DNA from 2 places in the Litchfieldella rifensis genome. Region 2 is predicted to be linked to the other one. Evidence: predicted binding sites of a transcription regulator. Region 2 holds the regulator's gene; the other holds the start of a gene.

Region 1 (4,418 bases), on a different contig from region 2:
TCTGGCAACGACCGGAAATCCGCCTGTTCGCCTCTTGGAGCGACTGGGACGAGGAACTCAACGATTTCAGCGACAGCGACGCCTTCGGCAGCGAAGAGTTCACCGGCGGCCAGTGGACCTTCGGGGTGCAGATGGAGACCTGGTTCTAATCAAGATTCGGACCATACTACAGGTAACGGCGACCCGGTCGTGTCGCGACGGCCGAGTCTCTGTTTCGATCTTTCCCCGTGGGCAGCGATGCCCACGGGGATTTTCCTGTCGGCGTGGCTTGCGGAGCATAGGGTGTGGCGCGGTGATGGGGTAGAATGAGCCCGCTTCCCGTATTGCCGAAGGTCCTTGCCCGCCATGAATGAATCTGTCGAGCTCGATCAGGAAACTGCCGCGCTGAAGGTGCCACCGCATTCGCTGGAGGCCGAGCAGTCGGTATTGGGTGGCCTGATGCTCGACAATCAGGCCTGGGATACCGTTTCCGAACGCCTGGTGGCAGGGGATTTCTACCGCTATGAGCATCGTCTGGTGTTCAATGCCATGCAGTCGCTGGCCGAGGGTGGGCACCCGCTGGATGTGGTGACCCTGTCCGAGGCACTGGAGAATCGCGACCAGCTCGATACCGTGGGGGGGCTGGCCTACCTGGCCGAGTTGGCCCGCAATACGCCTTCGGCGAGCAATATCCGCGCCTATACCGATATCGTTCGCGAACGGGCCACGCTGCGCAAGCTGATCCAGGCCGCCAACCAGGTCGCCGAAAGCGCCTTCAGTCCCCAGGGCCGGCCTGCCGATGAGCTGGTCAACGAGGCCGAGCGACTGGTGTTCCAGATCAGCGAAGAGCGCCCCAAGTCCGGTGGTCCCATCGGCATGAGCGAGTTGTTGGCCAAGGCGGTGGATCGCATCGACGAGCTGTTCAACATGCAGGGCCAGATGACCGGGCTATCCACCGGCTTCCGCGATCTGGATGATATGACCTCGGGTCTGCAGCCCTCGGACCTGGTGATCATCGCCGGGCGCCCCTCGATGGGCAAGACCACCTTTGCCATGAACCTGGTCGAGCATGCGGTCATCTCCAGCGACAAGCCGGTGATGGTGTTCTCCATGGAGATGCCCGCCGATGCCCTGATGCTGCGTATGCTGTCGTCACTGGGGCGTATCGACCAGACTCGCGTACGCACCGGTCAGCTCGAGGACGAGGACTGGCCGCGGCTGACCTCGGCGGTCAACCTGCTCAAGGACAAGCAGCTGTTCATCGACGATACCGCGGCGCTGTCGCCCAACGAGATGCGTTCACGGATTCGCCGCCTGGTGCGCGAGCACGGCAATATCGGCCTGATCATGATCGACTATCTGCAGTTGATGCAGATCCCTGGCTTTTCCGAGAACCGCACCGGCGAGATCTCGGAGATCTCGCGCTCGCTGAAGGGGCTGGCCAAGGAGTTCGGATGTCCGGTCATCGCCCTGTCGCAGCTCAACCGCTCCCTCGAGCAGCGGCCCAACAAGCGCCCGGTGATGTCGGATCTGCGCGAGTCCGGCGCCATCGAGCAGGATGCCGATGTCATTGCCTTCGTCTATCGCGACGAGGTCTATAATCCGGATAACCCCGACAACCAGGGCCTGGCGGAGCTGATCATCGGCAAGCAGCGTAACGGTCCCATTGGCACCGTGCATATGGCGTTCATTGGCAAGTACACGCGCTTCGAGGATCTGGCCCCCGACAGCTATGGGCAGCATTTCGGCGAGTGAGGGGTATCCCCGATCTCAGGAGCCAGAGACTTGAGCCCGTGGGTATGAGGCTTATAATGCCGCCCCTCACTACAGGCATGGAGACGAGAGGATATGGCAGGCGGATTTCGGCGTGGCAAGCGCACCCCCAAGCTGGAAGCGCGCGGCGAACTGCAGGAGATCGAGCGTGAAGGTCCCTTCAAGGAGTGGCTGGGCATGCCGGATCTCTATCGCTATCGCTTGGTAGTGGACGGCGAAACCTACAGTTACCAGACCGAAGAGGCCGAGATTCCGGTACAGGTCGGTGACCGGGTGGTGTTCCGCTACAAGGAGACCAAGGCCGGAAAGTGGGTCGACCGCAATTCCCTTGGCAAGGCCATCGATCCCTCCAGCTATCAGTAGCCCGGGAACCTGATGGGTGGGATAGGGTCACATACCCAACATCGTATGGACATGACATTGTCATAGGGCGCAGCCATGCTGTGCCCTATTTATATACGGTGATCGCCAGTCGGTTTGGCCAATCAAGGGGAAGGATCCATGGAACTAAGTGACTTAAAGGCCTTCGTCGGCCATCAGGACAACTTCGAGATTCGCGTAATCACTCATGCCAGCAGCCGCTTTTACCAGATCGAGATGGAAGACGTGGAAGGCAACCGCCATATGCTGACCCGGCGTGGCAAGCCGATGCTATTCCGTTCGCTGGATGACGTCTACCTGGAGCTCAAGCGCAGCGGCATCCATCGTGCCTATCTCGTGCAGTACGATGCCCACGACGAGATGATCGGGCGAGCAACCCACTATCGGGATCCGCTGACCTCGCGTATGCCGCTGGTGTTCTGATCGTTACCCATCGCGACCACACTTCCCAGGCCGCCGGTTCGTGTGCATGGCGAACGCGGTGGCGATCGTTCCTTGCTCAGAAGTTATACAAATGGCAGCGATAGTATAACTTGATTCCATCGATTTGCCTCCAGGCTGGTACACTTCGCTCCTTGATGACTACGCAAGGAGCTCCACCCATGCCCACCCCTCGATTCGGCGTACTGCTGGTCAACCTGGGAACCCCCGATGCCCCGACTCCCGAGGCGGTACGGCGCTATCTGGGCGAGTTCCTGTGGGACAAGCGCGTCGTCGACACCCCGCGTCCACTGTGGTGGCTGATCCTGCATGGGGTGATCCTGCGCTTTCGCCCGCGCAAGGTGGCCAGGGCCTACCAATCGGTATGGATGGCGGAGGGATCACCGTTGCTGGTGATCGGCCGACGCCAGCAACGCTCGCTGGCTGCGGCGCTGGAGCGCCGGCACGGTGAGGCGATCCCGGTAGAGCTGGCCATGACCTATGGCAAGCCAAGCATGGAGGAGGCCGGCCTCAAGCTGCGCGATGCCGGTGTCGAACGCATTCTGGTACTGCCGCTATACCCACAGTTCTCGCGCTCCACCACCGCTGCAGTGTTCGATCGCCTGGCGCGAGCCCTCTCGGCATGTCCGCACCTGCCGGAACTGCGTTTCGTGCGCGATTACCACGACCATCCGGCCTACGTTCAGGCATTGGCAGCGAGCATTCGCGACCATTGGCAGGCACAGGGTGGTGAACGTGGCAAGCTGATGCTCTCCTACCACGGCATTCCCCAACGCTATGCCGAGCAGGGCGACCCCTATCCACGTCATTGCGAAACCACCAGTCGACTGGTGGCCGAGGCCTTGGGGCTTGGCGACGACGAGTGGCAGATGACTTACCAGTCGCGCTTCGGTCGCGAGGAGTGGCTCAAGCCCTACACCGACGAGACGCTCAAGGCCTGGGCGCGGGAAGGGGGCGAGCGCGTCGATATCATCAGCCCGGCCTTCGCGGCCGACTGTCTCGAGACCCTGGAGGAGCTGGAGGAAGAGAATCGCGAAAACTTCGTTCAAGCCGGCGGCAAGACCTATCGTTATATCCCGGCTCTCAACGACCGCGCCGACCATATCGACCTGCTGGCACAGCTCGTCGGGCAGCATACCCAAGGCTGGTAAGGGGCATGGCGCGAACGTCCAATGGCTACGAGCTACGAGCTACGAGCTACGAGCTACGAGCTACGAGCTACGAGCTACGAGCTACGAGCTACGAGCTACGAGCTACGAGCTACAACTTGCCTTTGAATACACTGCTTCTTCCTTCTTCCCTCAGCCATGCCCCCTGTCGGGGTGTGGCACCGGCTTCTCGCCGGCATCCTGCTCGAGCAATTCCGACCGCTCGCAATGGGTCTCTTCGGCATGTTTGAGTTGCAGGTGTAGCCCGGTCTTGGCCAGCAGGTGCGCCGTCACCGGAGCGGTGATGAACAGGAACAGGGTGATCAGCATTTCCTGGACGACGGGCTGACTTTGAATCACCCAGAAATACAGCATCGAGGCGATCAGCATGCAGCCGATCCCTAGGGTGGAGGCCTTGGTAGGGCCGTGCAGGCGCATGTAGAAATCGCGCAGGCGGACCATGCCCAGCGAGCCGATGAAGGTGAAGGCCCCGCCGGCGACCAGGAAAAAGGAGACCACGCCTTCCAGGATCACGTAATGGGTCATGTAGTGTTCCTCTCCTTGGCTTATTCGATGATGTCGCCGCGCAGCAGATACTTGCACACCGCCACGGTACTGATGAAACCGAGCATGGCGATCAGCAATGCCGCCTCGAAATAGGTTTTGGTAGTGAGCCATAGCCCCATCAGCACGATC
Region 2 (4,418 bases):
CCGATGACCGCCATCGGCGAGATCGTTGGCGAACTCGCAACCCACCAGTCCGGCGCCGACGATGGCTACCCGGCCGGGCCGGCCGAGACGACTCAGGGCATGATGGAAGACGCGGTAATCATCGAGATCGTTGATGGTGAAGACCCGCCCGCTGACACTCTCGGCAATCGCCATCGGCGGCTGCGGCACCGCCCCGGTGGCGATCACCAACTCGCCGTAGGGCAGCGCTTCGCGATCCAGCCACAGCGTGTTGGCCTCGACATCGATGGCCGTGACCCGCGTATGGGTACGCACCACCGCCTCCAGTTGATCCGCCACCTCCAACGCCGAGCGTTGCGCCAGGCGTTCGGGGGGCAGGCCCTTGGCGAACCCGGTAGACAGCAGGGGCTTGGAGTAGTCATCGCCACTGTCCGCCGTAATCAGCGTGATCGCTCGCTCGGGATCCCGGGCACGCAGTTGTCGGGCCAGGCCGAGGCCAGCCATGCCGGTACCGAGAATGGTCAGAGGTTCGCTCATGAAGCTCCTGGCAAGCCAATATCATCGAGCCCACATGTTACACTACGCGCCCCGTTCCTGACCCGGAGACGCGAGGTGCGCGATCGCCTGACAATCGTTGCGAGCAGATGCCCTCATTGGCATCCCGCCGCTGCCAGTCGCCCGGCCATGAGTCCCGCCTGGTGGGATTGGGTTGCCTCCAGCGATTCGCTGACGGCGCGCCTGATCGCGGCCGCAGGAAGCCGTGACTTCCGCGTCTGCTTGCTCGACCAGCGCATCGGCCGCCCCCGGCGTGACGAGGCCCAGGCCCTGGGTCTGCCGTTGGGCCGGCATGCCTGGCTGCGCGAAGTGGCGCTTAGTGTGGCCGAACGCCCTTGGGTGGTAGCGCGTTCGGTGGCCCCCCTGGCGCAACTGCGCGGCCAGCGCCTGGACCGCCTGGGGGAGCGCTCCCTGGGGAGCTGGCTGTTTCGTCAACCCGACCTCGAACGCAGTTCCATCGAAACCACCCACCAGCCGGCCCCCTTCTATCCAGCCCCTGGCCCCTGGGGACGACGCTCGGTGTTCCGCCACGGGCGCTTCGCGGTGCTGGTTCAGGAATTCTTCCTCGACACCATGGCGGATGATTTGCGCCTGCCGCCGCGCTAGGATATCGGCCAATCGTCCTGGAGGTTGCGATGGAACAGACTTTGCCCCCCCGCGGCATCAGACGCCTGCCCGATTTCCTGCACCTGATGCGGCTCGACCGCCCGATCGGCACCTGGCTACTGATGTGGCCCACACTGTGGGCGCTGTGGATCGCTGCCGAGGGCCTGCCAAGCCGTGACGTGCTGTTGATCTTCGTTGCCGGAGTGTATCTGATGCGGGCCGCCGGCTGTGTGGTCAACGACTATGCCGATCGCCATTTCGATGGCCACGTCAAGCGCACCCGCGACCGGCCACTGGCCACCGGCCGCATCCGCGAGCGGGAAGCCAAGGTATTGTTCGGCGTGCTGGTGGCCAGCGCCTTCGTGCTGGTGTGTTTCACCAACCTGTTCACGGTGATGCTGTCCTTCGTGGGCGTGGCCCTCGCCTTCATCTATCCCTTCATGAAGCGCTATACCCACTTGCCGCAGCTCTTTCTCGGCGCTGCCTTTTCATGGGCGATCCCCATGGCCTTCGGTGCGGTACGTCAGGAACTGCCGGTGGAGGCCTGGCTGCTATTCGCCGCCAATGTCGCCTGGACGGTGGCCTACGACACCCAGTACGCCATGGTCGACCGCGACGACGACCTCGAGATCGGCATCAAGTCCACCGCGGTGCTGTTCGGGCGCGCCGACAAGCTGATGATCGGCCTGCTGCAACTCGCGACACTGGGACTGCTGGGCTGGCTCGGGATTCGCCTGGCATTGGGCGGTTTCTACTGGCTGGGGCTAGCGGCCATGGCGGCGATTTTCGTCTACCAGCATTGGCTGATCCACGACCGTTCCCGCGAACACTGCTTCCGCGCCTTTCTCAACAACCACTGGGCGGGCCTGGTGGTCTTCGCCGGCCTGGTCCTGGCGCTGTGGCCGCCCGCGAGCGGGTGAGCGGGGCTACATCAGGCTCGGCCAAGAGCGGCTGTCATGGTATTGTCATATCAGCATGTTGCAATCGTCATCACTCCGTCATTGCCTTCATGAGGCCTGCCAATGACCGCCAAGACCGTTCTGATCGTCGATGACGAAGCCTCGATCCGCGAGATGATTGCCGTGGCCCTGGAAATGGCCGACTACCGGGTACTGGAAGCCGACAGCGCCCAGACAGCGCATGCCATGGTGGTCGATCACCAACCCGACCTGCTGCTGCTCGACTGGATGATGCCCGGCACCAGCGGCATCGAACTGGCGCGGCGCCTCAAGCGTGAGGAGACCACCGCCGAGCTGCCCATCATCCTGCTCACCGCCAAGAGCGAAGAGGACAACAAGATCCTGGGGCTCGAAGCGGGGGCCGACGACTACATCACCAAACCCTTCTCGCCGCGCGAGCTGGTGGCACGTCTCAAGGCGGTGCTGCGGCGCACCACCCCCAAGGGGGTCGAGGAAGCCGTGGAGGTCGAGGGCCTGATACTGGACCCGGCCAGCCATCGCGTCAGTGCCCACGGCAGCGCCGTGGATATCGGCCCTACCGAATATCGTCTGCTGCAGTTCTTCATGACCCACCAGGAACGCGCCTATACTCGCAGTCAACTGCTCGATCAAGTGTGGGGCGGTAATGTCTATGTCGAGGAGCGGACCGTGGACGTGCATATCCGTCGCCTGCGCAAGGCGTTGGGCGACACCCATCAGCATCTGATCCAGACGGTGCGCGGCACCGGCTATCGGTTCTCCGCCAAGGGCTGACGTGCATCTCTGGACCCGCGAACTGTGGCGGCTAGCCGCCTTGGCCATCGCCGGTCTGGCAGCGGGCTGGGTGATCGGCGTGCCCGGGCTGGGATTGGCCGCCGGGCTGGGTATCTACCTGGCGATGCACCTGTACCAGTTGCGTGCCCTGTATCGCTGGCTGACCCGCCACCCGCATGACGAACCACCGGCTGGCAGCGGCGTGTGGGGGGAGCTGTTCGATCGCCTCTACAAGTACCAGAAGGGCCAGCGCCTCACCCAACAACGCCTGCGTTCCACTCTGCGGCGTATCCAGGAATCGTCAGAGGCGATGAATGACAGCGTGGTCATGCTCGACCGGCGCGGCGACCTCGAGTGGTGGAACAGCGCCGCCGAGCGCATGCTGGGCCTGGTGGCCGCTCACGACCGCGGCCAGCACATCACCAACCTATTGCGCGATCCGCGCTTCATCGACTACTTCAATGCTCGTGACTACCGCGAACCGCTGACCCTGCCATCCCCGATCGACGAGCGCCGGGTGCTGCAGTTCCAGATCACCCTCTACGGCGACGACGAGCGTTTGCTGATGGCCCGCGACATCACCCGGCTGCACCGCCTGGAACAGATGCGCCGCGACTTCGTGGCCAATGTCTCGCATGAGCTGCGCACGCCGCTGACGGTGCTCAGCGGCTATCTGGAGACCTACTCGGATTACGCCGACCAGTTGCCGGCCCGCTTCGCGCGTGGCCTGGCCCAGATGCAGGAACAGACCACGCGCATGCAGAACCTGGTCAACGACCTGCTGCTGCTGTCGCGCCTGGAGATCGACCAGCGCACCGACGATGCGACCCCGGTACGGGTCAGCGAGCTGCTCGAGGCGATTCGCCGCGATGGCGAGTCGCTCTCCGGCGGGCGTCACATCCTGAGTGTCGAACTCGACGACGACCGCCAGTTGCTGGGCAGCGAACAGGAATTGCGCAGTGCCGTTTCCAACCTGGTGTTCAATGCCGTGCGCTATACCGCCGAGGGCTGCCATATCGTGTTGCGTTGGCGCGCCTACGGCGCCGGTGCCTGTCTCGAGGTGGAGGACGACGGCGACGGTATCGACCCGGTGCATATCCCGCGCCTGACCGAACGCTTCTACCGTGTCGACAAGGGCCGCAGCACCGCCACCGGCGGGACCGGCCTGGGGCTGGCCATCGTCAAGCACGTGCTGCTGCGCCATGATGCGAGCCTCGAGATCGACTCCCATCCCGGCAGCGGTGCCTTGTTCCGCTGCGTCTTCCCCAAGACGCGCCTGATCGCCACCAACAACGATCGCAGCGAAGTTCAGCGCGCCTGAACCACCCCCATGGCGGGATCGCGGTAGTGCCGGTCCCACATCAACACCGCGCCGGCCACGGCGCCGGGCAGCAGGAACAGGTTGGCCAGCGGAATCCAGGTGATCAGGGTGACCCAGCCGCCATAGGTGAGGGTCGGCCACCAGCGCGCGCGCAGCCGGCGCTTCATGTCGGCGAAGCCGACCTTGTTGTTGTCCATCGGATAGTCGAGATAGGTAATGGACATCATCCAGGCCGAGAAGGCGGC

The links. Region 2 encodes PhoB, which activates phosphate uptake and scavenging genes when phosphate is short. Its sites were predicted from a motif close to TGTCATANNNNTGTCANA; they were not measured.
Region 1: a site for PhoB is predicted at 2,163-2,180, ahead of ACFOEV_RS13790 (DUF6482 family protein). Genes of this name have one in related genera too.

Annotation. Positions count from the first base shown of each region.
Region 1 covers NZ_JBHRUG010000027.1:256,105-260,522, forward strand. The annotation lists gene ACFOEV_RS13775 (carbohydrate porin) at 1-149, shown strand, start outside; gene dnaB (replicative DNA helicase) at 346-1,734, shown strand; gene ACFOEV_RS13785 (hypothetical protein) at 1,828-2,115, shown strand; gene ACFOEV_RS13790 (DUF6482 family protein) at 2,254-2,556, shown strand; gene hemH (ferrochelatase) at 2,736-3,725, shown strand; gene ACFOEV_RS13800 (Na+/H+ antiporter subunit G) at 3,876-4,268, opposite strand; gene ACFOEV_RS13805 (K+/H+ antiporter subunit F) at 4,289-4,418, opposite strand, start outside.
Region 2 covers NZ_JBHRUG010000019.1:123,765-128,182, reverse strand. The annotation lists gene ACFOEV_RS09925 (NAD(P)/FAD-dependent oxidoreductase) at 1-516, opposite strand, end outside; gene ACFOEV_RS09920 (chorismate--pyruvate lyase family protein) at 664-1,140, shown strand; gene ubiA (4-hydroxybenzoate octaprenyltransferase) at 1,170-2,060, shown strand; gene phoB (phosphate regulon transcriptional regulator PhoB) at 2,163-2,852, shown strand; gene phoR (phosphate regulon sensor histidine kinase PhoR) at 2,854-4,173, shown strand; gene cysZ (sulfate transporter CysZ) at 4,161-4,418, opposite strand, start outside.